4 regions of the Oceanobacillus caeni genome follow, and region 4 is predicted to be linked to each of the others. Evidence: predicted binding sites of a transcription regulator. Region 4 holds the regulator's gene; each other region holds the start of a gene.
What was found. Region 4 encodes Rex, which represses fermentation and respiration genes when NADH is low (regulators of the CRP and FNR family bind a similar motif). Its sites were predicted from a motif close to TTGTGAAATATTTCACAA; they were not measured.
Positions count from the first base shown of each region.

Region 1 (8,054 bases), on a different contig from region 4:
CGTAATCTTATAAACTTCATCTTCTGGTACATTTTTGTTAACCATTAATATTGCTGGAGTGTTTAATGTTTCAATATCGTTATCTAGAAATTCATAACTACCGGCTTTTATGATCCCAGTTTCCATGCCCAATTTTTCTGATACACTTTTAATTACCGTTGGATTGATACTGATTAGTTTTAATTCATTCGTTGCAGATGCTTCAATGATACTGCTAGAAGGTACGGAAACCGCATCACCAGTAGCATCCATACGTTTATCGGCCATTAGCTCAAATGTTTTCGAGTCACTAAGGTGGTCTACTGAACCACCCCAAGAAATAATATCATCATACGTTACACCGTATTCTTGTAAAATGGTTCTTGTAATGATTTCACCAGCAGAACCCACTTGGTCTACTGCTAAACGAATTGGGAATTGTTTTTCAATCATTTCATCTAAGGATTCATATTCTACTTCTGCTCTAACGATAAATTGATAATAGTTTGCCGGCACAATCACACTAATCGCCCGAAGATCACCATAAGCTTGATTATAAGGGGCATTTCCACGATACGCAGCGTAGGCTGTCATCGCATAGGACAAGCCATAAGGTACTTTATTTGTTCCAACGTACACTGGATTTTCTACTATACCACCAGGTTCTACTGTGACGATTGTACTTTCATTTTCCCTTCTCACTGCTTCTGCTACCCCTTCGGAAAATATAGACCATGCTCCACCAGTTCTTCCACCCATCATTGTCATATGAAAATAGTCTTCACTTGTATTTAATTCCTTTGCAGACTTATCTTGATTAGTTCCACATGCTGATAAAATGATGAAAGAGACGAGAAATATGGTTAACATTTTCCCGACCTTTCTAGGCATCCTTCTTATTCCCCTCTTTGACCTGTAAACTAATGTCTAGTGCTTTGACAGAGTGCGTTACATATCCTAGTGAAATATAGTCTACTCCACAACCACTATAGCTGGCTAAATTTTCCAAACTAATACCACCAGATGCTTCAGTAACAATATGATGAGGCACTAACTTTGAAAATTCCTTTACTTCTTCTGGGGAGCGGTTATCAAACATGATTACATCTACACCCGCTTCTACCGCTTCCAGTATCTCCTCTTTCGATTCTGTTTCTACTTCAATTTTCACCATATGTCCTATTTTTTCTCTAACTGCTTCTACTGCTTTTGTGATCGAACCACAATAAGAGATATGATTATCTTTAATCATTACCCCATCATACAACCCTTGACGATGGTTTTTTCCACCACCACAAATGACAGCATATTTATCAAACATACGTAAACCGGGAACGGTCTTTCTCGTATCACAAATTTGAATCGATGGATCGTTTAAAGTACGTATGCATGTATTTGTCATAGTGGCAATACCACTCATTCTTTGGATTAAATTTAAAATAACACGCTCGCCTGTGAGTAAATGAGCAATGGAACCATAAACTTCCGCAATCTTTTGACCTTTTTCTACCCGTTCACCGTCTGAAAAATAAAGATTTACCTCAATCTTTGAATCAAGAAGATGATAAGCTTCTTTAATAATTTCTATACCTGATAAAACCCCATTTTCTTTTGCAATAAATACACCTCTCCCATTTTCCTCTACTGGAAAAATGGATTGACTTGTAATATCCATATCCCCAATATCTTCCAGTAAAAAGGATTGAAGTGATGTTCTTAATTTTAGTTGATTCATTATTTCTAACTCCTTCATTAAAATTTGTGTGCAGAAAATGCAAGAAACATCATTCTCTGTTGTTAATAAATTCACATTGAAGTCTATACTATTTCATCATCTATTCATTATCATAGACCACTTTCTATACTAAATTGACTTTTTTGTTGGTTAACAAGTGAAATTAATCACTTAGAATTAACACCTGTCTTGACACCTATATTTACATTTAGTTTAATATACTTACATAGGATTTACAATATTTTTTTCATATATTGAGAAAATAAAGTGAAACTTCAATCAGTGGGGGGTCTTTTCATCCGCCACTGATTGTTAGTTAAACGAATCGGGCTTTTACTGGCTGTTGGTCCCCACTTACAATTCCTGTTATCTTTGGAATTCTTGAAGCGGGACCTTCAGCCAGTTAATGCGGGATTAATAGATATACTTACGGAAATCGTCAATGAAGTATACGGGTGTACAAAGCAATTTTAAAGGAGGAAGTAGTGATGAAAGGCTCAAAGAAATTATCATCGTCAGAAAGGCAAGAACTTATCATTCACTCTTTAAAAGGGGCAAATAAACCTATTACGGGAACAGAATTTGCTAGGAAGGCAAATGTCAGTAGACAAGTTATCGTACAGGATGTTTCTTTATTAAAAGCTAAAGGGGAACCTATCGTTGCAACAAGCCAAGGTTACATCTATTTAAATGAAAAAGAATCCGAAAATAAAGAGAAAATGGTTATTGTATGTAGGCACTCTCCCGAACAAACTCCTGAAGAGCTCTTCCTTATCGTTGATCATGGGGTCACTTTAAAGGATGTCATTATTGAGCATCCTGTCTACGGTGATTTAACAGCCTCTCTACGAATTAGTAATCGTTTTGAGGCTAACCAATTTCTACAGAAAATTAAAAATACGAAAGCTTCCTATTTATCTAATTTAACAGACGGGGTTCATCTTCATACTATTGAAGCAGATTCAATAAAAAAACTAGAAAGTGTCTGCATAGATTTAGAAAGAGCGGGAATTTTGATTAAAAAGTAAAAAAATCCCTCCATTGAAGGGATTTTTATACCGCATATTCAAATTTTTCTAATACACTTTTTAACGCTTCCTCGTAAACTTGATACTCTTGTTCAGAGAATAGCGTCATTGTTACTTCACCAAATCTATTAGTTTGAAGGAACTCTACAATTGTATGTAAGGCTACTACTGAAGCTAATTGTACAGGATAACGGTATACCCCAGTCGATATAGATGGAAAAGCAATACTAGTAATTCCATTTTCCTTTGCTAAGTTAAGCGTATTTACGTAAGATTCTTCCAATCGTTCGCTAGCTACTTGGTTATTCCCATCCCATACAGGTCCTACTGTATGGATAACAAATTTCGCAGGGAGATCATATCCTTGTGTTATTACAGCTTTCCCTGTACGAAGGTAATTTCCATCTAAATCTTCTTCTCGAATCTTTTTACATTCTTCTACCAATTCGCTACCAGCAGCCTGATGAATAGCACCATCAACACCACCGCCTCCCATTAACGTCCCATTAGCGGCGTTTACAATAGCTTCTGTTGATTGTTTTGTAATATCACCTATCATCAGTTCTAGAGAGTTTCCATTAACCTCTATTTTCATGCTTGCTAGCCCTCCTCAAAACCTAAATAATTTACAAAGACTTTACAAATAATAATTATAACAATAAATCATTTGTATGAACATATGAATTTAACAATTGTCAAAACTTTCCCAGTCCCTACCAGCATTTAACATGTGAAAGTTTATCGTATATTCTTGCGTTACAAATTGTGTTTTTATGTAGTATATTAATTAAGGTGATCATTTTATGATAGAAGGAGCGTTTCTAACATGTGATTTGAATCCCGGTAAACTATTATAAAAAACTTAACATGTGTGGTCCACAACCTCTTAAGATGAAAGGGATTTTTATATGATTAAAAACGAGGTAAATAAACGAAAGACTTTTGCTATTATCTCTCACCCGGATGCTGGAAAAACAACTCTAACTGAACGTTTACTACAAGTTGGAAATTTAATCCGAACTGCTGGTACAGTTAAAGGTAAAAAAACAGGAAAATTCGCTACATCAGATTGGATGGAAATTGAAAAACAACGTGGTATCTCTGTAACATCAAGTGTAATGAACTTTCATTACCATGATCTTCAAGTTAATATTCTTGATACCCCAGGGCATGAGGATTTTAGTGAAGATACGTACCGAACATTAACAGCCGTGGATAGTGTAGTCATGATTATTGACTCAACGAAAGGGATTGAAGCACAAACCCTTAAGTTATTTAAAGTATGTAGAATGCGTGGTATTCCAATTTTTACCTTTATTAATAAACTAGACCGAGAAGGAAAAGAAACTTTCGAATTACTAGAAGAAATTGAAGAAGTATTAGATATCGAAACATATCCAATGAATTGGCCAGCCGGAATGGGAAAAGGATTTCTTGGAATTTTCGATCGCAACGGGCAGCAATTTGTAAAATATAACGGGAATGAAGAAGAGTCTATCATCCCTTTTAATGAACTTGACAAACATACAGAATTGACTAATAATACTACATTTGAAGCTGCGAGAGATGAAGTAGCTTTACTTGACGAGGCAGGCAATACTCTTTCAATGGAAGCCGTATTAAAAGGAGAACAAACACCCGTATTCTTCGGTAGCGCATTAGCCCCTTTTGGTGTAGAGATATTCTTTGATACGTTTATTAATATGGCTCCTACACCAAAACCTAGAAGGACAACAGATGGAATGGTTCAACCAGATAATCCTAATTTTTCTGGTTTCATTTTCAAAATACAGGCTAATATGAACCCTGCTCACCGGGATCGTATTGCATTCTTGAGAGTATGTTCCGGTAAGTTTGAGCGAGGAATGAGTGTAAAGCTAGCTAGGACCGGTAAAACATTAAAATTATCACAATCCCAACAAATCATCGCTTCTACTAGGGAAACGGTGGACGAAGCGTATGCGGGAGATATTATTGGAATATACGATCCCAATGCTTATCAAATTGGTGATACATTAATTGCAGGAAAAGATACCTTTGAATATAATGAACTTCCACAATTTCCACCCGAATTGTTTAAAAAAGTATCGGCAAAAAACGTGATGAAATCAAAACAATTCAAAAAAGGAATTGAACAGCTTGTACAGGAAGGTGCCATCCAACTGTTTAGAGATAAACGAACAGAATCCTATATTTTAGGAGTTGTCGGTGACTTGCAATATGACGTATTTAAATATCGGATGGAAAATGAATATAATGTAGAAGTAATGTTCGATACGATTGGGGAAAGAATTCCACGCTGGTTAAATCCAGAACAGCCTATCAATGAATCTCTTTTTGATGAAAGAAGAATGCTCGTAAGGGATCGAAATGATAACTATCTTGTTCTCTTCCAAAATGAATTTGCCCTTAACTGGTTCCAAGAAAATAACCCAGAGGTAGATTTAATCGATTTGTTCCAAGTGAACACTTACGCACAATAAGAGTAAGGGCGCAAATACTTTTTCCCAACGTATCAAGAAGACTTCCATTACATTAGTAAGATGAATGTGGTGAGACTTTTACTGATAAAGGTCTCACCATTTTATTCTACCTTTTTTGGAATCCAATTCACTGCCACTTTTGATTTAGAAAAATGAATAATCGGTTGTTGCTTCTTCCATTCCATTAATAAACATGCTAATAAGGAATTTTCTTTTATTTCTATCTCTGCTTGTTGTACTTTCCAACAACTATGCCTAATATCTCCTCTGTATAGATTTCCATATTTATAGCTCCAAGCGACATACCTTTCCAATAACCAATGATCAATAGTTGATGGGTTGGGATAGGTAGGAGTCCCTTGCTTTTTATAGCGTATTTTCCATTTTGCATTCGATTTATTTCTTGAGCTAATCATAGTAATAAATCCGAACCTGCTTTTCATTTTCATTTTTGCCTTAAAATAAGGTAATGTAAATAACCTAGCACCAGTAGCTGCTGACAGCTTATTGGTATCTATAGTAAAAAAATAGACCCCTTTCTCCCCATTTTTCATGACATATGTACGGACGTTTACTTGTAACATGGGTGTTATGTAAGGAATTCTAGGTAAATAGCGCAGACGTGTTTTACTAACTTTAAATGAGACTATACTTATCCACGCGTTGCCTCCCCAAAGATCTAATTCTAATCCAGGAGGTAGATGCTTCTTCAGGAGTTCTGGTGAAACCTCCCAATGTACAAATAGTAGATCCTCCCACCTTTGCAACATTGCCCATTTCCGTTGTTTGGTATTTTTAGCAATCATCATTTCCTTTTCCTTTCCATTAAGTTATTTCCTAGTTAGTTTGCCACTAGATTTGACTAATTTATTCTAAGTGTTAACTATTAAAAAACTCGGCAATCACCAAGGACTTTGGCGATTGCCAGTGAGGTGTTTTCGATTTGCTTTTATTATCTACTTTTTAATAAATTTTGAAAGCATTGGACTGACTTGTTTATAAATACCATTAATTTGATTGGCAGTCCCCATAATTTTATCTAAATCTATATTTCCATCTTCTGTTTGAAATGCAGACATTACATTTCTAAGGTTTGAATTCTGTTTATTTCCTCTTCTTTCCCTAGGTGGGCCACCAAATAAAAATGGATCACGCATTGGTCTTGCAGGTCTTCTATTACCTGGTCCCATTGGTCGCATTGGTCTATTTGGAAACATAATATTCCCTCCCTCTTTCCAATAATTATTCTTCTTCATTATCATATGGTTATCACTTCACACTGGTAAGAGGTATATATAACAGAACCATATAGGTTAACATCTATTTTAAGGTATGAAAAAAACCCTACAGATAGCTGTAGAGTTTTGAAAAAGGGTACTTATTCATTTGATAAATGAAGAAGATCGAGAAGTCTAAAGAACAAGCTTAATAAAATGGCAACAACTGTCGCTAAGCCCATACCAGATAACGATACTGTACCAATTGATAGAGATGCTCCACTAATTCCGATACCTAACACAACACAGGTCAAAATTAAGTTTTGTGAATTATTGTAATCTACATTTTGTTCAACTAACATCCGTAGACCACTCACAGCAATAATTCCAAACAGAAGTAATGAAATGCCGCCCATGACCGGAGTAGGAATAGACTGAATTAACGCAGCAAGTTTTCCACAGAATGAAAGTACAATTGCTAATAATCCCGCTCCCCCAATAATCCAAGTCGAGTACACACGAGAAATAGCTAGAACTCCAATATTCTCACCGTACGTAGTATTAGGTGTGGAACCAAGGAAACTTGATATCATCGTAGAAATTCCGTTTCCTAATAAAGAACGATCCAAGCCAGGATCTTTGATTAAATCTTTTTTTACAATATCTCCTGTTACAACAAGGTGACCGATATGTTCTGGAATTAATACTAATGCTGCAGGTAAAATAATGATAATATCAGACCAGTTAAATTCAATCCCATAATAAGTTGGCATTTGAATCCATTTTGCTTCGCTTACAGCAGAGAAATCTACTATTCCATAGATAGCTGCGATCATATAACCTGTTACAATTCCAAGTAAAATTGGAATAATTTTCAGGAATCCTCTCATCGTAACCCAATATATAATAGTGAAAGCTAAAGTTAGTAAAGCCACTATTATAGTAGTCGTATCAATTGAAACGTCTGGCTCTCTTACTAAGCCTGCCATACCCGCTGCAGTTGGGACAAGTTCTAAACCGATAACGGCTACGATTGCTCCCATTGCTGCTGGTGGAAAAATAAAATCGATCCACTTTGTCCCAACAACTTTAACCAATAGCCCCACAAGTGTTAAAACCAAACCAACAACGAAGAATCCACCTAATGCAGCACTATATCCCCCACCATCTGTTAATACCGCTGTTACTGGTGAGATAAAGGCAAAACTAGAACCTAAATAAGCTGGTATTTTTCCTTTTGTTATAAAAATATATAAAATTGTTCCAAAACCGTTCATTAAAAGAATCGTAGCGGGATCAATGCCAAATAAAATTGGAACTAAAACAGTAGAACCAAACATTGCAAACAAGTGTTGGAAACTTAACGGTAAACTTTGTAAAAATGGTAAACGTTCATCCACTTGGATTTCTCGTTGTGACATATTATTCTCTCCTCTTGTATAGAATCCTTAGGTTAGTATGCTCCCGAAGCAAAAAACCTTGCCTGAATTTTGGCAAGGGTGCACTTGAAGAGAGAACGAAATAATAATATATTATTTCGCCTTTATTAATTTGGTTATCACGTTCAACCTTACCAGCCTCACAGGACCGATTTAAAGATTCTATTATTTAT
Region 1 covers NZ_JBHTKV010000037.1:6,833-14,886, reverse strand. The annotation lists gene ACFQ18_RS16645 (TAXI family TRAP transporter solute-binding subunit) at 1-870, opposite strand, end outside; gene nadC (carboxylating nicotinate-nucleotide diphosphorylase) at 863-1,714, opposite strand; gene ACFQ18_RS16635 (transcription repressor NadR) at 2,203-2,742, shown strand; gene ACFQ18_RS16630 (O-acetyl-ADP-ribose deacetylase) at 2,768-3,337, opposite strand; gene ACFQ18_RS16625 (peptide chain release factor 3) at 3,651-5,225, shown strand; gene ACFQ18_RS16620 (YqjF family protein) at 5,327-6,031, opposite strand; gene ACFQ18_RS16615 (YppG family protein) at 6,182-6,442, opposite strand; gene uraA (uracil permease) at 6,604-7,863, opposite strand.
Region 1: the regulator Rex is predicted to act here: its motif matches at 1,774-1,791, upstream of nadC (carboxylating nicotinate-nucleotide diphosphorylase).

Region 2 (8,054 bases), on a different contig from region 4:
TGGAGATTATAATATCTCGTTTCTCCACGAACATTACTTTAGTAATCGTGATTAATTCTTTCATTTTAGAGCCTCCCCTGCTGTACAGAGACCATATTGCGATACGTTTCATTTGATTTTAGTAATTCATTATGTGTACCGGATGCTATTATTTCCCCATTATCCATGAAAAGAATCTTGTCAGCATTTTTAATCGTATGAAGACGATGTGCAACCGTTATAACCGTGGATTTCTTTGATAATTCTTTCATCGAAGACTGCAAGATACGCTCGGTCTGTAAATCTAAACCAGTTGTTGGCTCATCAAATAGAATAATCGAAGGGCTATTTAAAAAAGCTCTAGCGATGGCGATCCGCTGTCTTTCCCCACCCGAAAGACCCCTTCCCGCTTCTCCAATTGGTGTATCATATCCATTACGGAGGGATTCGATTAATTGTGAAATCCCGGCTTTTTGAGCAGCTTCCATTATGTCTTTCCTCGTAACATTCATGTTACCACCAACCGCAATATTCTCAGCAATGGTACCAGAGAAAAGATATGGATCTTGTGAAATATAGCTTATTCCATCAAACCAAGCCTTTTCACTGTATAATTTTCGTGGGTTTTCATTTAAAAGTACCTCCCCTTTAGAAAGGGCAACAAGACCAGCAATAACATGCAATAATGTTGTTTTTCCAGATCCAGTTTTACCAACAATTGCCACTTGTTCAAATGGTCTTATTAATACATTGATGTTTTTTAAGGAAAATGTGTCACCTTCCCCGTAACTGAATTCTACTCTACACAATTCAATAGTAGGTGGTGTGGTACTATTTAAATGTCCTTCTCCCCATTCAACAGGTTTTACGGAAGAAGCTAATTCATACTCTAATTTTTTAAATGCCCCCATGCTCCCTCTACCTGTATGAAAGGCACTACCTAAATCCCTCAATTTCGTATAAAACTCGGGGGCCAATACTAACATAAGAAATCCAGTATAAAATGAAAGGTCTTGAAAAATAATCATGCGAAAAGCAACTTCTAATGCAATCAGTCCAATACTTAGCATAGAAATAAATTCTAGTGCTAAGGAATTTTGGAAAGCAATTTTTAGTACGTCCATCGTTGCCTCTCTAACCCCTAAACTCCCCTTTCGAATCGCTTCTTTTTGTTTAACGGATTGACCAAATAATTTCAGGGTAGTAAGCCCCTGTAACGTATCAAGGAATTTCCCAGAAAAAGCTGACATTTTATCTAATTGTACTTCCGTTTTATCTTTTGTTTTAAGCCCAATTACCATCATGAATATAGGAATAAATGGTGCCGTTATTAAAATGATAGCTCCTGTAGCAACATGCTCTGTGAAAATAACAAGAAGAATCATAAGTGGTATAATACTTGCCTGAAACAACTGTGGAATATAATTACTAAAATAACTATCAACCTCATCTACCACATCCATCATTACACTAACCTTTTGACCTGACTGCCCTTGGATAGAGGTTTGTACTGGATTGGTAGAGAATTTATGTAACAGTGAGTTTCTAAGGTCACGTTTTACCTTGGAAGCCATCTCAATTCCAATTCTTCCACTTACATAATGAAAAAATGTTCTTGCAAAAAGAACTGCTAATAGCCCAAGTAATAGGGGAATAACTTCAGAGAATGAATCATTTTTTAGAAAAATACGATCCACGATTGTGACAAATAAGTAACTCTGCCCAATCATTGACGTACCCGACAATATGGCAAAAAAGCCTAATAGAATTAACTTTTCTTTCTGTTTTTTTGCCATACCTTTAAGCCCAATCATGATTTTGCCTCCCGAACATAGTACTGAACGCTTTCACAAAATTATACATAACTAGTATGATACTTGCAAAATAATAGGGATGCGGTTAATTGGCATTATACTAAGAAAATTAGGCATTCACCATTGGGCTTGGCGAATGCCTAATCGCACGAAGGTTTATACTTCCCATTCATCCAGCATGTATGTTTTATTCCAATCATAAGCTTGGGAAAGATAACTTTAACATTATACGAAAACGAATGAACCACTCAAGTATTTTAAATTTCATTATCTAAATTTATTTCCATCATTGTAGAAATTTCCTGAAAACCAAGCTTTTGATAAAGGTGTTTTATATGATTTCCCGAAAATACATTCAATTGAACTTTCGTATGTCCTTCTTCTTTCAAACGCTTGAGGGCTTCTTTACACAGTATTTCCGCTAATCCTTGTTTACGATAAGGTGGGAGAACATAAAGTTCGGGAATAATCCCGACTGTATCATCTGTATAATAGTCAATGGTACTAGCAACAGCAATCCAACCCTTTATCACATTATTTTCAATATAAACAAGATAATAACCATCAGTTAAAAACGGTAAGACCATTTGACGTGCTTTTCCCTTTGTTGGAATAACATACCCCATGCTTGCTTCTTTCAATACATCTAATGAATGATTCAATATTTTTTGCGTTTCACGATAAGTAGCTTTTCGAATAGTCATCTTTTCATCCCCTCAAAATGATAACTTTTTAATTCACCTAAACGATTCTACTTACAACATCTAAAAATTCTAAAACCAAGCACCTCTTTGTAATCTTCCGTTAGTTGTTCATGTTTTTCCAGTATTTCAAAATATTTACTATCAATATCTTCTGAAAGTGTAAAATCAGCACTAAGTTCTAGATCCACCTTGATAGGTAATTGTAAGGATAAATACCTTTTTCTTGCTTTATCCAACATCATTTTATTGCAGTCTAGAGATGTAACATGACACTGATATTTTTTTGAAATGTATGCACTTGTTTAACCGGTTCCGCAACCAGCATCAAGAATCGATTGCTTTTCATCTATTTCTTCCTTGGATAATATTCTTTTCGTTAATGGAAGCCCACCTGGATGAGCGCCCCCAACACCAAATAATGCTAAACAATCAAGATAATTGTTATTCAAGCGTAGCCCCACTCCTTTGTGTCAAATAATCCTATTTACAATATGTGGTTAAAAAATTTTAGTTCCCTATATAAATGATTTTGTTAAGTAACGTTTAGTTAAAATGCACATATTGTATGTAAGAGATAATCATAAGGAGCATTGCTATGAGTGTGATTAAAACGGATAAATGGTTGCTAGATTTGTATGACAAACCGATTGAATTATGCGAAAAGCTATTGAAACACTTTGACGGGGCTTATGCCGATGAAATCTATAACCACTTAACTTCCCATGGTATGTATAAGTATCCCATAAAGAATGGAGAAGACTTAATAAGAAAATTACAGGATAATAAAATATGGGAAATTGTTCATTTGGAAAAACAACAACTTCAAACATTATGGCAAGGACCTGATATCCCGGTTTTTATCTTTCCATCCGATCCCAATGACCGAAAAATGAAACAGAACCAGAATGGAAAATCTGGTCTTGCGTTCAAAGATAAACTATTTTTATTTATTTCAAAGGATAATACGGAGAAGGAGATAAGAGCTCTATTTACTCATGAGTATAACCATGTTTGTCGTCTTTCTCGTTATTCAAAAAAAGAAGAAGATTACGTCCTGTTGGATACCATTATTTTAGAAGGATTGGCTGAAAACGCAGTCTTTGAAAGGTTTGGTGATAAACTTTTAGCTAATTGGACAACGTATTATTCGGAAGATCAATTAGAGAAACTATGGAAAGAGCTAATTCTCCCAAATAAAAACACTTTAAAAGTGAAACGTAAACATCAGGAAATTTTGTATGGATTACGTCGCTATCCAAAAATGATAGGATATTGTGTCGGATATTACCTCGTTAAAAAATATAAAAAAACAAACGAATTAACATCTAAAGAGTTGTTAGGGATTAAATCCAATGTAATTGCACAGGTATAACAGACGAAAAAAATTCGTGTGTTATACCTGTGAGAAAAGTAAAGAAGACTAACCATCAATGGGAGATTCTTCCATCCCCACTGATGGTTAGTCGCACTTATCGGACCTTTATGGGCAGTTGACCTCCCAACCACCTTCTTTGTTTCCCAGAAGCTTGTGGTTGGAGTCTTACTCCCCGTTGAGGTGGGGCAAATTTCATATATATTACCAGAAGAAAAATGGAATTAAAGCCAATCCAACAATAGTACCTAATGCAAGCCCATAGCCGAATCCACCAAATCCATATCCATATCCATATCCATAACCAAACCCACCTAAATTTCTCCTACGCCCAAGTGGTTGTATATACACCCTATTGCGACTAACATGCTTAATAATTCCTCTGTGACGTCTTCCATCACGGGTTCTTATTTCAACTGCTCTACCCATATATTTTCTGCAAAGTGCATGATAATGACCAACTGACATTATTTCACCCCCATATTATTAGAGCTATCACATTGTATGTATCGGGGTTAATTGTCGTAAAGGACAAATTCATCAGGGTATTCGTTGAGTTTGAAAAACGTTTAAACATATGGATAAGCCTAAATCACTAAACCATAGGATATCCGTCTAAGCAGTATAGATTTTTCTACATATGTTGGTTTTTATGGAGGTGATGATCTTGAGTGAACCTGTTGCAGAATATGGTTATGGCGCAGGATTTGCGTTAATTGTCGTATTGTTTATCCTACTTATTATAATAGGAGTGTCCTATGTAGGATACGGTTACTAAGAAATATAATGTATGAGTATAAAGATAGATCTCCCACCTACCTTCTTTGTTCCTCAGAAGCTTGAGGTGGGGGTCTTACTGCCCGTTTAGATGAGATAAAGGCGTGGGATACTACTAAGTAGTTCACTTTTGATAAAGAGAAAACGGAATGAACAAGTCAAATAGCATACCAAATCTTGTAAATTAGTATACTATTTGACGTCTATGGGTTTATTAACCACAACGCTATTCCTCTAAAAAGCTAATTGAATAATATAAATCCTCTAAACCATCATGATAACCCCAGCCAATTCCATCTGACTCAACTACTACTTCATACAACCGGTCCTTAAGTTCATGAAATAGCTTTTCATCTTTTTCACATTCCGCGATAACTTTATCGTACATCGAAAGCATACTATCATAAAATCTCTCGTCTATATCCCCATATGTATTTGTGAATTCTGTTCCCACCTCAACATAAAACAACATTAAGTCAACTGTTTTAAGATGATCTTTTGTTAACTTTTTGAAGTTAGTAATTGCACTTTTTGCTTTAGACAAACGCATCTTCCCGAATCCCTTTTCTGGGAAAAATTCATTTTCTATTTCTGCCTTAGCATTCTCATATAAATCTTGAATGGTTTCCTCGCCTAAAAGCTTCACAGAAAGATAGTCTTGTATATTATTATTTTGTTTATACAGATCTACAATTAATTTAATCAGCTCATTTTGATTATATTCTTTTAAATGTCTCTTTAATTCTGGAATTTTAACCTTCGTAATGTTAGCCACACTATATCTCTCCTTGAAATTCAATAAATATTAATCAATCGTTCGTTAATCCATATCATCAATCTTCAGCATCGCGCTTTTTCGTACGTACATAATGAGTCGAATACGTTTTTTTAATTTTTTCCTACTCATCATTACCCTTTTTATGCTTAAACAATAGTGTTAATAAAATCATATCACATTTTAAAACATCATTCCCTTTTGTCAACATATAACTATGCTAAATACTTTCACTCATTCCGATTCCACTCAAATAGTACAAGCTTTCTAATCCATCCACTTTAACAAGAGACCAATAAGGTGAAAAGTCGAATTTTTCCTTCTTCCCAATATTTGGGGTAAGAACCTTTATCGCGGTTCTCTTGCATTTAAACCAAAGAATTTATATAATATTACAGAATCTAACAAATTTAGCGTAGACAAAATAAAAGTACAAATACCCTCTGGGTACGTAGAGAACTTGTGAATTTGGAAAACAAGTACCGATGATATTGGAGCTTGGTTTTTGTATCTTATTCGTCTAAAGTACATAAGTTAAGAAAATTAGGATGGCAATTCGGTTCATTCTTCCCTTTCCGGTGGGGGAATGGCCTTTTTTAAACGGGGAATTCAATAAAAATGGAGTGAAACAAATGGAAAAGATTTTTTCTGGTATACAACCTAGTGGTACATTAACACTTGGAAATTACCTAGGAGCACTTAAACAATTTGTGGAATTACAAGATGACTATGAATGTTATTTCTGCATCGTAGACGAGCATGCGATAACCGTGCCACAAGATCGATTAAAATTACGAAATAATATTCGTTCACTGGCAGCGCTTTACCTTGCTTCAGGAATTGATCCTAAAAAAGCAACCCTATTCATTCAATCTGAAGTACCAGCACATACTCAATTAGGATGGATTCTGCAATCGATGAACTACGTTGGCGAATTAGAGCGAATGACACAATATAAAGATAAATCGGAAGGGAAAGATGCTGTATCTGCTGCTCTTTTAACCTATCCTTCTTTAATGGCTGCAGATATTTTACTATACCAGTCAAATATTGTTCCGGTTGGAGACGATCAAAAACAACATCTTGAATTGACAAGAGATTTGGCCCAACGCTTTAATAATCGCTATGATAATGAAGTGTTTACGATTCCGGAAATTCGTATTCCAAAAGTTGGAGCAAGAGTCATGTCTTTACAAGATCCAACGAAGAAGATGAGTAAGTCCGATGAAAATGAAAAAGGATTTATTTCTATGCTTGACGATCCGAAGCGTATTGAAAAGAAAATAAAAAGTGCTGTTACAGACTCAGAAGGTATCGTTAAGTACGATAAGGCAAACAAACCAGGCGTATCTAACTTATTAACTATTTACTCTAGTTGCACAGGCGAATCCATTGAGGCTTTGGAAGCGAAATACGAAGGAAAAGGTTACGGCGAATTTAAACAGGATGTAGCCCAGGCTGTTATCTCTGTATTACAACCAATCCAAGAAAAATATAAAGAACTTATTGATTCTGATATCCTTGATGATATATTAGACCAAGGAGCAGAAAAAGCAGCTATTCCAGCAAATAGAACGTTAGCAAAAGCTAAAAAAGCAATGGGACTAGGAAGAGTAAAGAAGAAGAAATAAATTAAAACAGGCATTCGCTACTCAGCTTGGCGAATGCCTTATTAACAGGAAGAAATCCCTAACTTATTAAGAAAAGGCCATTCTAATAAAATAGAATGACCTTTTCTTTATTGACTAGAAGTGTTCTGTGTTTGACCGTTTTCCACTTCCCACATTTTTTCTAAAAACGGTTGGCCTTTAATTAACTTTCCACATAAATCCTCGTGTTGCTTACTCCAACCATCTTTTACCCCATTATATAATGTATCCCATGCTCTCTCTTCATCCATATATTTAATATAAGGATATTGCTTCGGATCCCATTCTGTTAACCAATAACGTAACTCTTCCAAATTATTAGATGTACGTAATTGATCTAACCCTATCATTAATAAATGTTTTAATTGACGCTCTTTTCTCGTAAGACCAAACACAAGATCTGGTGGCATAGAAAGTAAATGATACTCTTTTCCGTAATTTTCTACATCAAAACCAAATGATTGTGGTTTCGCCTTTTTAATCATATCGTAAACTAACTGTTCTTGTCTTGGGATTAATCTACTTTTACGTATGGGAATATGATATCCGGCTGTATCAATTGCCAAAATATCTTCCCCATTTGTTACGACACATGCATACTCCAATACTGTTCTTTCGTGTCCTTTTCTAATGTAAGCACGCTTATAGATAGCATCTGTTAAATCTTTCGGTAGATCATGCATATCATTTTCAATATAATCAAATAATCCTGGTGTTATGTACAATAGAGGAACCTGGTCTAGTAATTCAATCCCATCATCTTTTCGCCATTCATGAAAATGACAAACATTATACCCGTTTTCTTCTCCTTCAAACCAATTCACCCAAACATCATGCAAATATAACATAGACAACCCTCGCTTTAAATAAAACTTAATTATTAGAAGAACTCGCATTCGCTCGTCTTTTAGCGAACGTTAAAATTTTAGCTTCTTCGAGTTCGCTTTCTGCTAAAATTTTATAATTTCCTAACCTATAAAATCA
Region 2 covers NZ_JBHTKV010000009.1:56,647-64,700, forward strand. The annotation lists gene cydC (thiol reductant ABC exporter subunit CydC) at 1-64, opposite strand, end outside; gene cydD (thiol reductant ABC exporter subunit CydD) at 66-1,793, opposite strand; gene ACFQ18_RS08560 (GNAT family N-acetyltransferase) at 2,051-2,497, opposite strand; gene ACFQ18_RS08565 (hypothetical protein) at 2,545-2,739, opposite strand; gene ACFQ18_RS08570 (hypothetical protein) at 2,800-2,946, opposite strand; gene ACFQ18_RS08575 (DUF2268 domain-containing protein) at 3,093-3,869, shown strand; gene ACFQ18_RS08580 (hypothetical protein) at 4,074-4,337, opposite strand; gene ACFQ18_RS08585 (YjcZ family sporulation protein) at 4,537-4,647, shown strand; gene ACFQ18_RS08590 (DUF6155 family protein) at 4,873-5,421, opposite strand; gene trpS (tryptophan--tRNA ligase) at 6,054-7,052, shown strand; gene ACFQ18_RS08600 (YjbA family protein) at 7,160-7,918, opposite strand.
Region 2: the regulator Rex is predicted to act here: its motif matches at 1,815-1,832, upstream of cydD (thiol reductant ABC exporter subunit CydD).

Region 3 (8,054 bases), on a different contig from region 4:
AGGAAACTGTCTTTCCCCTTCTGATAATGTCATACTTTTCCAGCTAACAAGCTCCGCTAACAAACTCCGTAATTCTTCTGGTGTCTGCCATTTCATATTCTCCATCTCTCATTCATTCCTCCTATCCAAAAGGAAACAATCTATTCTTACAATATTATATTCATTCCATTATAATTTTGTCATAAGACAAGATAGAAAAAGATAAAATGGAAAAAGTGATACTTATTCAGTCGATTTTCTTTTATCTTCTACCTGAGTTAATACTTAACGGAGACAGATTATTATTTTAAGATATAAAGAAGACTTCCATCAGTGGGGATTTTCCTTCATCCCCCACTAATGGTTAGTCACACTTATCGGACCTTTACGGGCAGTTGGTCTCCCCAAGAAGCTTGAGGTGGTAATCTTATTGCCCGTTTTGGTGGAATAAATATAAATTCTATTAAACTAGAGAAGGGTGAGGATACATTTGAAATCTGGCTTAAACATTCTTATCTTAGGTGGCGATAACCGCTACCTAGAAGTAATAAATATATTAGCTTCCAATAATATGAATATATTTTTAAATGGATTTAACAAATTATCTTTCGAGGATCCATCTATCCATAATCTAGAAACATCAGAAATTGATTTTAGTATCATGGATGCGATTTTACTCCCCGTATCCGGAACAGATAAAGATGGTGAAATAGAAGCTACATATTCTAATACATCGATTAGATTAACAGAAAAACAATTACAACAAACACCTGACCATTGTACGATTTATACTGGAATATCCAACGACTTTTTAGATAAAATAACGCACTCAAGTAATCGAAAAATGGTTCGTTTATTTGCTCGTAACGATATTGCCATCTATAATTCAATCCCTACCGCTGAAGCTACATTAAAAATTGCAATAGAAGAAACGGATGTAATGATACACGGATCTGAAGTTCTCGTAATAGGTTTTGGGAGAGTTGGAATAACGGTAGCTCGCCTTTTTGCAGCATTAGGAGCGAAAGTAACGGTTGCTGCCAGAAAGTCAGAACATTTTGCTCGCATAGCGGAAATGGGGTTAAAATCCATTGAGACCAGTAGGATAGAAAATATCGTATCGAATATGAATATCTGCATTAATACGGTTCCCCATTCCATCATTGGTCCAAAAATCATAGATCAAATGACATCCTCCACCCTCATCATTGATCTTGCATCCAAACCCGGTGGAACAGATTTTGATTATGCTAATGAAAAAGGGATTAAAACCATTCATGCATTGGGGTTACCTGGAAAGACTGCGCCAAGAACGGCAGGAGAAATAATTGGCGGGGTTCTATTAGAGCTAATACAAAGTTAACATAGAAAAAGTCTTACAAAGCTTGGAATTTCCAGGCTTTTTTTGTTACTAAGATTTAGCAAAATAGATTATTTTGATTTTTTTCATCATTACCCACCTTAAAATTTGCTCAATGATGAACAACTGGTTTTATTTACCAATTTATAATCCCTATTTCACATTGTCCATTTTATATTCATTATGAGACTAGCTTAAGCTTCATCCACTATTCATCATTTGCTTAGTTACATGAAGCCAGAAATCTGCCAAAAAAAGTACATAGATTATTGAACTTTTTGTGAAGTTTATCTCAAACCATTGTAAATAACTTTCTATAATACTATTATATGTAATGCTAGTAGGAATAAATCATCTAAGAAAAACTAAATGAATAACTCTAGAAAGGGGTATCTATATGAAATTAAAATGGATTTTTTTAACGTTAGTTTTCACTATGGCAACAGTGTTAACTGGTTGTGAACCTATATTAGCTTTAAATCCACAAGGACCACAAGCTGAAACACAAACTAATGTTATTTGGATATCCATTATAACTATGTCGATTGTTCTTATTGTTGTAATGGCAATTTTAATAACAGTACTTATCAAGTATCGTTCATCCAAACAAAGGGATGATTACGAACCACCTCATATTGAAGGTAATCCGATAGTCGAAAGTATAATTGTTGGTTTTCCTATTATCATTATTATTTTCTTGTCTATCATTACGGTTAAGACAACATATGAGGTTGAAGCAACTCCGGAGAAATATAATGATCAAGAACCATTAGTCATTTATGCCTCTTCTTCAAACTGGAAATGGCATTTTAGTTATCCGGAAGAGGATATTGAAACATTAAACTATGTATTTATTCCAGAAGATCGTCCTGTTGAATTCAAGCTTTATTCATTTGGACCAATTACTAGTTTTTGGATTCCGCAACTTGGGGGGCAAAAGTATGCCATGGCTGACATGGTCACTACTTTGCATTTAGCTGCTGATAATCCTGGTGAATATTGGGGACGAAATGCAAACTTCAGTGGTGAAGGATTTGCTGATCATCAATTCGATGTAACAGTTTTAACACAAAAGGATTTTGATCAATGGGTAGAAGATATTCATCAAAATGAAGAACCAATTACGGAAGATACATTTAATAAGTTACTTGAACCTGGACATTTAGGTAAACGTGCCTTTACCGGTACGCATTTGGAATTTTCTCCAGCACCTGAAGGAGAGCATGCAGGGCATCATCATGGTGACAGTGATTCGAAGCATGATGAATACACAGGACATCATCATGACGACAATCAATCTGAGCATGAAGATGAACATGCAGGTCAAGCTGTTAGATAAATGATCTCGAAAGGAGAAAAACAAAATGGAGTTCTTTGAAAGATTTGCCCTATATCACCCAAGTCCATTGATCTATGCTTCCATGGTAGCAATCGGTCTCGTAAGTATAGCTATTGTGGTTGGGATTACTTATTTTAAAAAATGGGGATATTTATGGAATGAGTGGTTAACGACCGTTGATCATAAAAAAATTGGTATCATGTATATTATCTCAGCATTACTAATGTTATTCCGTGGTGGTGCTGATGCTGTTATGATGCGTTTACAATTAGCTGTTCCTGATAATACCTTCTTAGATTCACAACACTATAATGAGGTATTTACTACACACGGAGTAGTTATGATTATCTTTATGGCAATGCCTTTTGTTATTGGTTTGATGAACTTCGTCGTTCCATTACAAATTGGTGCACGTGATGTAGCATTTCCAAGACTAAACGCTATTAGTTTTTGGTTATTCTTCTTTGGTGCAATGCTATTTAATCTTTCTTTTGTCATTGGAGGATCACCTGATGCTGGTTGGACGAACTACTATCCACTAGCAAGTAATGAATTTAGCCCTTCTGTTGGGGTTAACTATTATAATTGGGCGTTACAAATTGCAGGTATCGGAACATTAATGACAGGTATTAACTTTATTGTTACGATTCTGAAAATGAGAGCACCTGGTATGAAATTAATGAAGATGCCAATGTTTACATGGGCAACGCTTATAACAAACGCCATTATCGTGTTTGCTTTCCCAGTACTAACTATTGCACTTCTAATGGGTACGTTTGATAGACAATTTGGTACTAACTTCTTTACAACGATAAATGGTGGAATGGATATGATGTGGGCCAACCTATTCTGGGTTTGGGGACATCCGGAAGTATATATCTTAATCTTGCCAGCATTTGGTATTTACAGTGAAATCATATCAACTTTCTCAGAACGTAATCTGTATGGATATAAATCTATGGTTGGATCCATGGTCCTTATCTCCTTTATGTCGTTCCTAGTATGGGTACACCATTTCTATACAATGGGACATGATGCATTAACAAATAGTATTTTCTCGATTACAACAATGGCTATTGCTATTCCAACCGGGATTAAAATCTTTAACTGGCTTTTAACCATGTGGAAAGGGAAAATCAGATTTACTGTACCTATGTTATACTCTATCGCTTTTATTCCACTATTTACTATTGGTGGAGCTACCGGGGTAATGCTTGGTATGGCAAGTGCGGACTACCAATATCATAATACGATGTTCTTAGTAGCACACTTCCATAATACAATTATTCCTGGGGTTGTATTTGCTGTATTAGCCGGTTTCACGTATTGGTGGCCAAAAATGTTCGGTTTCATGCTTAATGAAAAAATTGGGAAATGGGCATTCTGGTTTATTACAATTGGATTTTGCTTAGCGTTCTTCCCTATGTATATTACTGGATTAGATGGTCAAGCTCGACGCATGTTTACTTATTCAGAAGCTACTGGATTCGGACCATTAAATATGGTTTCATTTATTGGTGCAGGATTAATGGCCGTTGCCTTCATTCTAATTGTTTATAACGTATACTATAGCTTCCGTTACGCGCCAAGAAATATTGGTGAAGATCCATGGAACGCACGCTCACTAGAATGGGCTACACATAATCCAGTACCAGAATACAACTTTGCAATTACACCAGAAGTAAAATCTTCTGAAGCTTTCTGGGATTATAAAAAACATGGTCATAAGTTATTTAATAAACCTTTGGAAGAAATTCATATGCCAAACAAGAGCGGTGTACCATTTATAATGGGAGCATTATTCTTTATATTTGGTTTCTCATTTATTTTCGCTATTTGGGCAGGGGTTATCCTTTCAGCAATAGGTATATTTGCTTGTATGGCATATCGTACGTTTGAAAAGGATCACGGATTCCATATATCCGTTAAAGAAATTAAAGAAACAGAAGAAAAGTTTGGAGGTGCTGACAAATGAAATTAGATCATTCACAACCTCTAGAATATAGCACTGAACAAAATCGCTTAAATATTCTTGGTTTCTGGATATTCTTAGGTGCAGAAATCATGTTATTCGCTACCCTTTTTACAACTTACTTTGTTTACCAATCTCGTTATGGTAATGGACCATCTGGTGGAGAAATATTTGAAATCACACCTGTATTATTTGAAACCATCGTTCTTTTAACTAGTAGTTTCACAATTGGTTTAGCGATCCATGCAATGCGTATAGATCGAAAAAAAGCAATGTTAGTCTTTTTAGGAATAACACTTGTACTTGGTTTAATATTCCTAGCAACAGAAATCTATGAATTTACTCATTACTATCACGTTGGTTTAACTTTACAAACAAGTGGGTTCTCAGCGATATTACTAACTACTTTAGGAACACACGGTGCCCACGTAACATTTGGTTTATTCTGGGGAACTATGATTTTAATGCAAATTAAAAAACGTGGATTAAATCCACAAACAGCAAATAAATCATTTATTTTCTCATTGTATTGGCACTTCCTAGATGTTGTTTGGATCTTTATTTTCAGCTTCATCTACTTGAAAGGAATGATGTAAGATGAAAGAATTATTTCCATTGAAGCAAGTTAATGGTTTCATATTTTCACTGTTACTCACAGTAATCGCACTAAGTGTTTATTTTTTAGATATGTCATTTAATGTTGCGATGACCATTTTACTTGTAACAGCATTCATTCAAGCTGGAGTACAATTAGTACTGTTCATGCATGCTGGGGAGAGTGAGGATAAATCTTCCATTTATACAGCTACTTATTATGGTATTGCTATTGCTTTAGTTACGGTTTTCGGTTCCCTACTCACAATGATTTGGGGCTATATGTAAGACTTAGAAATAAGGCAGAGAGGGCAAAATCACTTCCCTATGAACAAAGGACCATCCAAAACTTTGGATGGTCCTTTTTATATTCCGCTCCGCTTTCTTTTTAGCATTTCCTCTGTTGCAACTAGAAATATGCTCATGATAAAAATAAAAACTCCTCCCATTACCGTACCATACCCTACTCCGGCCACATTTGAGTAACCGTTTGCAAAACCATATAGAAATAAAAGTGTCCCAATTGTAATTAATGCCCCACAAATAACCTTTGCCGCACTGAGTAATCGTAAATTAGATTTCATAATCTAATCCCTCCTTTTCCTTTATTATCCTATTTGTTCACATTTTTGTCAAATGTTTCTTAATATTTTATGATACTTTAAAATAATTGTTGACATTTCATTTATTACCCTAATTCATTAATCCGTAAACATTACCCGTAGACGATAGGCGAAATACCAATCTCCTACCCTACCATTCATACGCTTCATTCCGTTCTGTTTTGTTGTTTTTCTTTATTCCTTGTCTCTGTAATTGCTCTATCAATATCAAGGTGTGGTTTACCACGTAATGCATGATTTACAAAAGTTTCCATTGATTCTTCTTTGCTGTCTTTAGACATATCCTTCCCTCCACATCACAGTATTCAATCCCTTCTAGTTTGTACTAATATTTTCATGTTCAAACAATTGATCCCGGTTTTTTTCCCCATTGACTCCCCTTGCACTTAAGGCTGTCCTCTTTGAATGCTGATATCTCGGTGATGAATACCGATATCTTACCCATGAATACTGATATCTCGATGATGAGTCCCGATAACGGGCTTAAGAGCTGATATCTCCAACGTGAATCCTGATATTTTGCTTATCACGGACATATTATTCCTTCTTTCTGCTTTAAATGTCTGTGAGAACTCCTCTCACGGATAAATTTCCTTTTTTTGCGCTTCATATGTCCGTGAGAACTCCTGTCACAGACAAATTTTCCTTTTTTTGCGCTTCATATGTCCGTGAGAACTCCTGTCACGGAGGATAGCTATTTCTTTTTGTTTAAAAATAGAAAAATCGTTATAATTATAGTTATCGTTGCTGTTACTAAGCTAAATTATACAATCAAACTGAATGCCTCATGTGTCGTCATCAGTACTAATGGCAATTAAAAAGAGCAACCAAATTAAATTGGATTGCTCTTCAATAAAGGTTATCTTCTGCTCTTTTTAACTTCTCCACTTCTTCAATGTCTAAACCTGTTTTTTCAGCAATTAGTTCAAGAGAAAGTACATCCAACAAGGACTTGGCTATTCTTTTTGCTTCTTCCTTCTCCGCTTCCCTCACCGCTTCTTGCTTTTCCTCTTCAAAAGCTCTACCTACTTTTGTCATTTTCAACCACCCCTTTACTTTTCTTTCATATTCATCATTTATCCGTTGAAGATAAGTTCCTGCAATAATTATTCTATTTGCTATTTGCTTGTCCAACTCAATTGAGTCATGAATATGGACAATTCCTCACGGGTTAATTGTTCAAATGCTCTTATATTATTCACTAACTTTTCCATAATTGTATCGCCATCATACTCAGACAGTAAGGCGAGTTCCAGACGTATTTCTTTTAATTTATTTTGAGGACTTGGGTATGTGTATTTTCCTTATAAAAACATGAAAACCACCATATATCTTTTGGGTCTGTCCCCCTACCCTAGTCGGAAAATAGTATAAAAGCCCCTTTAAATTATACCGTACATATAGTTAAATCAAATCAGAGGAGGAAAATAATTGTTTGAGACACTAATAAATTACGGTATATTTTTTCTTGTAGTCATTATTTTAGTAGCCGGAGCAGCGATTGTTAGACGTTCTTCTCTGCTTACTGCACTTTTTAAATTCTTTGGGAAGTCCATGTTTCTTCTTCTCCATTTAATCATGTTAATCATTTTTACTTTCCTTATTAGTATGGCAGCGGGTATTATCATATTCATTCATCCGTATTTTTCCAGTACCCCTCTCTTCTTTACAAATGGTGAACCTGTTCATTTGCTAGCAACTCAAGATCGTGCATTATTATTATTTTCACTGACATATGGGGTTCTTTATATGCTCATGTTCTTTGTTAGCAGCGGGATTCTTGTAAAAACTCGTGTGTCCACCTTTTTTACATATTTAGCTAGAATGATTCTCTTCATTTTCCGATATCGAGCACCAGTTAATAAATATAATAGAAAAGTTGTCGGTACTGCCAGTCACTTAATAACTTTATGTAGCGTCTTCATCCTGTACCCTATCGTTATTTCAGTTTTATTCCCGGAGTTGGAGCTAACGCCTAAAGGAAACATCGCATTATTTATCTGTATGTTACTTTTTTCACTTGTTCCAGAACCAAAATATCGTGGTGGGCAGAATGAAACAGATTATTAAAGTGGAGGTTGATGAAAGAAAAAAGTCTAATTCGGATAGATATATTATTTCAACAAAAACGCAATAAAGCCAAGAACAAAGGCGCAAGCGCCCGTTTAGCGACGTACGGACTGGACT
Region 3 covers NZ_JBHTKV010000004.1:38,617-46,670, reverse strand. The annotation lists gene ACFQ18_RS04650 (M20/M25/M40 family metallo-hydrolase) at 1-105, opposite strand, end outside; gene dpsA (dipicolinate synthase subunit DpsA) at 470-1,342, shown strand; gene qoxA (cytochrome aa3 quinol oxidase subunit II) at 1,737-2,678, shown strand; gene qoxB (cytochrome aa3 quinol oxidase subunit I) at 2,704-4,653, shown strand; gene qoxC (cytochrome aa3 quinol oxidase subunit III) at 4,650-5,246, shown strand; gene qoxD (cytochrome aa3 quinol oxidase subunit IV) at 5,248-5,532, shown strand; gene ACFQ18_RS04620 (hypothetical protein) at 5,610-5,828, opposite strand; gene ACFQ18_RS04615 (hypothetical protein) at 6,014-6,148, opposite strand; gene ACFQ18_RS04610 (hypothetical protein) at 6,717-6,905, opposite strand; gene ACFQ18_RS04605 (hypothetical protein) at 7,299-7,937, shown strand.
Region 3: the regulator Rex is predicted to act here: its motif matches at 1,618-1,635, upstream of qoxA (cytochrome aa3 quinol oxidase subunit II).

Region 4 (8,054 bases):
AGTAGGTGAATAAGTGAGTAAACACCAAATGGTTTCGAATAGTGCGGAAGAAACTAAATTAATAGGAGAAAGATTGGCTTCTTTACTTGAAGCAGGCGATGTTTTAACACTTGAAGGTGACCTAGGGGCTGGAAAGACAACATTCACCAAAGGAATTGCAAAAGGCTTAGGGGTAAAACGTACAGTCAATAGCCCAACTTTTACCATTGTGAAGGAATATGAGGGTAGGCTACCATTGTATCACATGGATGTGTATCGATTAGAAGATTCCGATGAGGATATTGGATTTGACGAATATTTCAATGGTAATGGCGTGTCTGTTGTTGAATGGGCTCAATTTATCGAGGAATATTTACCGACAGATCGACTTGATATAAGAATAAAATATAATGGGGATTCGAGGATTTTAGAGTTTTTGTCGAATGGTTCCCATTTTGAATCTATCATTAATGAATTGATGAGTTAGGAGTTACAATATATGAACGTTCTTGCAATTGATACGTCTAATCAAGCAATGGGTGTTGCTCTATTAAAAGATGATGAGATAATTGGAGAAATGGTTACGAATATAGCAAAGAATCACTCCGTTCGCCTAATGCCTGCCGTTGAGAAATTGATGACGGAAGTCTCACTAACACCAGATCAATTAGATAAAATTGTCGTAGCTAAAGGTCCAGGTTCTTATACTGGAGTTCGTATTGGGCTTTCCATAGCTAAATCAATGGCTTGGGCTTTGGGAATTCCTGTAGTAGGTGTCTCAAGTTTGGAAGTACTTGCCTATCAAGGAAGATTTTTTGATGGATATGTATTCCCATTTTTTGATGCTAGGCGGGGGTTGGTTTATACGGGTATTTATCAATCCCAAGGTTCTAGGTTGAGATTAGTATATGAAGAAAAGAATTTATCAATGGAAGATGCTTTATTGAAGTTAAAAGAAGATCATAAAAAGGTATTATGTTTGAGTCCTGATATAATCAAACATAAGGATAGTATTCATCGTGTTTTAGGAGATTTAGCAATCATTCCAGAAGGGCCTTTTCATATAGCGAATCCAGGATTCTTAGGTTTAGCTGGGTTATATAAAGAAGCGGATCAGACCCATACATTAACACCAAACTATTTAAGATTGGCAGAGGCTGAGGCCAAATGGCTACAAGCGCAAAAGGAAAATAAGTAAAAATGGCAGAATTGGTTATTCGAGAAATGATATTTGCTGATGTGGAGCAGGTAATGGAAGTGGAAAAAGCATCCTTTACGACACCATGGACAACAGATATCTTTTATAAGGAATTAATAGATAATGAACATGCGTATTACTATGTTATGGAGATAGATAAGAAAATTGTCGGGTTTGTAGGAATGTGGATTGTGATAGACGATGCACAAATTACAAATCTTGCTATTCTACCGGAGTATAGAGGTAAAAAACTAGGTGAAAAACTATTCAAATTTGTCATGCAATGGCTTCAAAGTGTCCAGGTGAAGAGACTTTCTCTTGAAGTACGTGTGTCCAATATAGCTGCACAAAAGTTATACCGTAAGTTTGGCTTAGTACCCGGTGGGATTCGGAAAAATTATTATACGGATAGCGGAGAAGATGCTATTGTCATGTGGGTGAATATAGTATGAGTAAAGACACAATTATATTAGGAATTGAGACAAGTTGTGATGAAACAGCCGTTGCCATTGTGAAAAATGGGACGGAGATTATTTCTAACGTTGTTTCTTCTCAAATTGAAAGTCATAAGAGATTTGGAGGAGTTGTACCTGAAATTGCCTCCAGGCACCATGTAGAACAAATGACACTAGTGTTAGAACAAGCATTTGATGAAGGACAGATTACTTGGAATGAAATTGATGCAATTGCTGTTACAGAAGGTCCAGGGCTAGTAGGGGCTTTGTTAGTAGGGGTAAATTCAGCTAAGGCTTTGGCTTTTGCAAAACAAAAACCTTTAGTTGGTGTGCATCACATAGCTGGTCATATATACGCAAATCGTTTGGAACAGGAGTTTGATTTCCCTCTATTAGCATTAATTGTTTCTGGTGGACATACAGAGCTTGTCATTATGAAAGAGCATGGACAATATGAAGTTATTGGAGAAACTCGTGACGATGCTGCTGGTGAAGCTTATGATAAAGTAGCGCGTATGCTAGGACTTCCCTATCCAGGTGGTCCACACATTGATCGATTAGCACATGAAGGAAAAGAGACAATTGATTTTCCACGTGCTTGGTTGGAAGATGGAAGTTATGATTTTAGTTTTAGTGGATTGAAATCAGCAGTTATTAACAAAATCCACAATGCCAAACAACGTGGTGAAATGTTAAAAGACGAAGATATCGCTGCTAGTTTTCAGGCAAGTGTAGTAGAAGTACTTACCAAGAAGACGTTAAGAGCAGCAAAGGAATACAAGGTAAAACAGGTAATTGTTGCAGGAGGCGTTGCAGCAAATAAAGGGTTAAGAACAGCTTTGGCGAATGCTTTTTCCGAAACGGATATCCCTTTATATGTTCCTCCATTATCGTTATGTACGGATAATGCAGCAATGATTGCAGCAGCTGGAACGATTAATTACTGGAATGGAAAACGCGCAGGTCTCGATTTAAACGCTAATGCTTCCTTGTTATTAAAATAAAACGAGTTATCAACAATATTGTGGAAAAGTTGTGTAAAACTTAGTATAAAAGCACTTTGTGTGTGAATAACCTTTGTGGGTAACATCGGTTGATTTTGTGGATAATGTGTATAAACATGTTCACAATTAGATATTACAGGGAATTTTGAGATTTCCTCTTGTGGATAAGTGAATTGTCATCCTTTGAAAGGTAGTTATCCACAAACGTAATGGGAGTGAAATCTTTTTACTGTCATTTTCGTCTAGTAACTTGTACTATAATTCGATTTAGATTAGAAATTTGGTGATTGTTAAATGAATAAGAAACAATCTTATTATATGCAGACAGATTTAATTATGTTATTTATCCTATTTGTCTGTGTTAGTTTATTAGCAATTTATAATGCACAACAACTTGAACAGTATGGTGGAGAAAATTTTGTTCTTAAACAAGTTGTTTGGTTTACAATCGGTGCATTAATAGTAGCAGCAGTACAGTATTTTGATTTAGAACAGATTTATAAAGCAAGTCTATATATTTATATTGGTGGAGTTGCTATTCTGGCTTTATTATTAATAAGTCCAGATTCCATAGCTAAGCCTGTAAATGGAGCAAAAGCTTGGTTCACGCTACCAGGGCTATCTTTACAACCCGGAGAATTCGTGAAAATCACGACGATTTTATATCTTGCACGAGTCACTAGTCATCATAAAGAAAAATATGAAGCTAGTAATTTAAAAACGGATTTTATGTTACTGTTAAAGTTAATTGTCGTTACCGCTATTCCTGTTTTTTTGATTATGGAGCAACCAGACTTCGGGACAGCAATGGTGTACTTGTTCATATTAGGTATGATGATTATCCTTTCCGGTATTAGTTGGAAAATTATTTTGAGTTTAATTGGCGCAGGAGCTGCAGCCGGCGGGTCATTGCTCTGGTTTATTATAAAATTCCCGGATATTGCACAAGAAGTGATAGGAATTCAACAATATCAAGTAAACCGTATTCTTACCTGGTTTGATCCTACGCAAACGAGTAGTGATGCAAATTGGCATTTTGATCGTGCTCATATGGCCTTGGGTTCAGGACAGTTAATGGGTAAAGGACTGAATGGTATAGAAGTTTATTATTCCGAAGCGCAGACGGACTTTATTTTTTCTGTGATAGGGGAAAGCTTTGGATTTATTGGTAGTGCACTTGTTATTTTCCTATACTTTATTCTTTTGTATAAGTTGGTTACGTTAGGTTTAAATATAAACAAGCATTCTTCATTTGGTTCTTATTACAGCTTTGGAATCCTTAGTTTAATTCTCATTCATGTCTTTCAAAATATTGGAATGACATTAGGGATTATGCCGATTACCGGTATTCCATTGTTGTTAATAAGTTATGGAGGAAGTTCGGTTTTATCCACAATGATAGGACTGTCTGTGATCTATCGAATATCTGTGGAACAAACGATTCAAAATGATTATTTGTTCAAATAAGCAAAGGCGGAAGCGCCCGTTTCTTAAGACAAGATCTAAATAAGCTAAATTTATATATTTTCTTACTTAATAAAAATAGTGTTGGAGCTAAATAAAAAGACGGTGGTATCTTTATTACATACCACCGTCTTTTTATATTTCTTCTTGTAATGTCGTCCATTCTTCCATATATTCTTCAACGTTATTTTTTAATGCTATCATTTTTTCGTTTAATTCAAAGGATTTTTCGTGGTCTTGGAAGATTTCTGGTTCCGCCATTTTTTCCTCTATTTCGGATATTTTTAGTTCTAATGAGTCGATGAGTTCCTCTAATTCTGTAATTCTTCTTTGTTTTTTTCGCAATAAACTTTGCTGCTGCTTATCTAATTTAAAATTCCGCTTTTTATCTTCTGTGTTCTGAATCGGTTGTTTTTCCTGTTCTAATCGCTTGTGTTCAGCTTCTTCAGCTTTCTTTTCTAAATAGTAGTCGTAATCACCAAGATAGACAGAAATCCCGTCACGGTTCATTTCAGCAACTTGATCCGTTATTTTATTAATAAAATAGCGGTCATGCGAAACAAAAATAATGGTTCCCGGAAAATCAGTTAACGCAGCTTCTAGAACTTCTTTGCTGTCGATATCTAAGTGGTTAGTTGGTTCATCAAGAATAAGGAGATTAGCTTTTTGCATCATAAGCTTAGCAAGGGCGAGGCGTGCTTTTTCTCCTCCACTTAATGCTTGTACTGGTTTTAACACATCGTCCCCACTAAATAAGAAGTTTCCTAGAACCGTTCGGATGTCTTTTTCATTAATCGTTGGGTATTCATCCCACAGCTCATTTAAAACGGTTTTGGTTGAGGACAATTCCGCTTGTTCCTGATCATAGTACCCAATTTGTACGCCTGTTCCGATTTGGATATCACCAGAGGATTTTTTTAATTTGCCTAAAATGATTTTGAGCAAAGTTGTTTTACCAACCCCATTTGGACCAACAACTGCAATTCTCTCCCCGTGATTGACATCCAAATTAATATTGGAAAATAAATTCTCATTTTCTCCGTCATAACGAAAAGCGAGATTTTTAATTTTAAGTACATCATTCCCACTTCTTTTTGTGATTTGGAAGGAAAAAGAAGCTGATGATTCATCACCAAGAGGTCTGTCTATTCGTTCCATCTTTTCAAGTTGTTTTCTTCTACTTTGGGCCCGTTTCGTTGTGGATGCTCGTACAATATTTCGCTGGATAAAATCCTCCATTTTTTTGATTTCAGTTTGTTGCTTTTCAAATGCTTTTAAAGCTTGCTCATATTCCTGGCTTTTTTGATCCAGATATTTACTATAGGAACCATAATATTTCTTCGTTTTATGTCGAGAAATTTCATAAACAATGGAGACGGTTTTATCCAAGAAATAGCGGTCATGGGATACAATGACTACGGCTCCGGGATAACTATTTAAATAAACTTCTAGCCATGAAAGAGTGTCAATATCTAAATGGTTGGTTGGCTCATCTAGTATAAGTAATTGTGGTTTTAAGAGTAGTAATTTACCTAATGCTAGCCTTGTCTTTTGACCACCACTTAGATCGGTGATTAGTGTATCATAGTCATAATCTTGGAAGTTTAATCCGTTTAATACGGCTTTAATGTCAGATTCATATGTGTATCCACCGTTTGTTTGAAAATCAACTTGTAACCGATCATATTCTTTCAATAAATTGTTATAAGCTTCACTAGTAAAATCTGTTACTTGTTCCATCTTCTTTTCTACTAATCTTAACTGTTTTTCCTGTTCTAATAATGGGTTAAAAACTTCAAGCATTTCATCCCATATGGTTTTTCCAGATTCTAAAGCCATATGCTGGGAAAGATAGCCAATCGTTACATCTTTAGGTTTAATTAACTCACCTTCATCATAGGAAAGTTCGCCAGCCATTATTTTCAATAGCGTCGACTTTCCAGCACCATTTCTTCCGACAATGGCGATACGTTCCTTATCTTTAATTTCTATTTTAATATTGGACAGAATTTCTTCTGCACCAAAGGATTTCGATAGTCCATTCAGTTGCATCAGTATCATTGTGATTTCACCTCAATATCTTTCATTCTACCTTACCTACAAATATAGAAGCAACATAATTAATTTGTGAAAAACATCACGACTTTTTGTTGTAATTCTGCTAAAATGAAAGAGACTATAGAATAGATGATTATGAATTGAAGAGAGGAAAAGCAATGGATCAAAACAAAATACCACAAGCTACTGCAAAACGCCTGCCATTGTATTATCGTTTTCTAAATAATTTGAATCAGCAGGGAAAAAGACGCGTCTCCTCAAAAGAACTGAGTGAAGCGGTAAAGGTTGATTCTGCAACAATCCGTAGAGACTTTTCTTACTTTGGAGCTCTAGGTAAAAAAGGTTATGGATATAACGTAGAATACTTGTTGGGCTTTTTTCGAAGTACATTAGATCAACATGAAGTAACAGAAGTAGCATTGATAGGTGCGGGTAACTTAGGTACAGCGTTTTTAAAATATAGTTTCTTGAAAAATAATAATATACGTATTACAAAGGCATTTGATGCAGATTCATCGAAGGTTGGAAAAGATATTGACGGTGTACCTATCTTTCATGTAAGCGATTTAGAGGAAGAGTTAGAAAATATTCGTGTTGTAATTTTGACAGTACCCGCTTCAGAAGCCGAGGAAATTGCGGAGAAATTAGTTAATCTAGGTGTGAATGGAATTTTAAATTTCACTCCTGCAAGAATCACGGTTCCAAGTCATGTTCGTGTTCATCATATTGATTTAGCGGTTGAATTACAATCACTTGTATATTTCTTAAAACATTATCCATTAGAGAAAGAGTAGAAGGAGTAGCGGATTCGCTACTCCTTCTTTATTATCCTAGAAAAATCATTTGCAATTGGTCAAGCTGCCGTTGAATTTCCTCGGGTGTTAAGGAATATTGGGCAATGACGGTCGTTGTATTTAAAGCAGCATGAACAATGATTGGTGTTAAAATTCGCTTTGTTTTTACATATAAATAGGCAAACACAAACCCCATGGATGAATAGATAAGTATATGTTGAAACTCTCCATGAATTACTCCGAAAATAAAAGCAGAAAGAAGCGCTGAGATAAAAAAGTTCAGCCTTTTGTATAAACTTCCAAAAATAATTTTTCTAAAAATAACTTCTTCTAGAATTGGAGCAATAATGGCAGGTATAATCATAAACAAGGGAATGGTTCTAGAAATATCCATAATATTCTGTGTATTGCTAGACCCTGTTGAAATACCTAAAACTTTCATTTCAATTAACGATGCAAGCACTTGTACAAAATATGCCAAGAAATAACCGATGACCGACCACAAAATGATATTACTAGTTGTGGAAGCTTCCCGGTGAAGTGGCATTTTCATATCTGTTTTAAGAAGCAAGAGTGTAATAAGTAATGCTAAACAGAAACTGATAATACTCCAATAAATCACTATTTCCGTATAGGAATTCGGAAAGTAATTTAGGGCAATTAGTGCAGCGGGGAAGCTTGATAATTGTGTAATAATATACGTCAAAATGATATACCAATATCTTTTAGGCAATATAAAACGACTCCTTTTAATTAAGTATAGCGATGGTGTTAGTATAAGTATATGAACGACCTTTAATAGGTATAATGAGAAAGTTCATTTTTATAGAGAAAAATTTACATGTTTCTTCACATAGTTGTTATTTTAACATAGGTATTTTGTTTACTATAGTAAGAGGTGCTTCTGTTTATAAAAATATATAATTTTTTAATGAACAATGCTTGCATTTTTTTTAGGAATTCATTATTATATTAATTGTGATTAGCACTCGTTAATGGTGAGTGCTAATAAATAAATGTAAAATAAAAAATGGAATAGTCAAGGAGGCTAATGTACATGATTAAACCACTAGGAGATCGTGTTATTATCGAGCTTGTTGAA
Region 4 covers NZ_JBHTKV010000031.1:8,470-16,523, forward strand. The annotation lists gene tsaE (tRNA (adenosine(37)-N6)-threonylcarbamoyltransferase complex ATPase subunit type 1 TsaE) at 14-466, shown strand; gene tsaB (tRNA (adenosine(37)-N6)-threonylcarbamoyltransferase complex dimerization subunit type 1 TsaB) at 479-1,177, shown strand; gene rimI (ribosomal protein S18-alanine N-acetyltransferase) at 1,180-1,629, shown strand; gene tsaD (tRNA (adenosine(37)-N6)-threonylcarbamoyltransferase complex transferase subunit TsaD) at 1,626-2,636, shown strand; gene ACFQ18_RS15760 (FtsW/RodA/SpoVE family cell cycle protein) at 2,931-4,103, shown strand; gene ACFQ18_RS15765 (ABC transporter ATP-binding protein) at 4,236-6,161, opposite strand; gene ACFQ18_RS15770 (redox-sensing transcriptional repressor Rex) at 6,317-6,952, shown strand; gene ACFQ18_RS15775 (CPBP family intramembrane glutamic endopeptidase) at 6,984-7,685, opposite strand; gene groES (co-chaperone GroES) at 8,010-8,054, shown strand, end outside.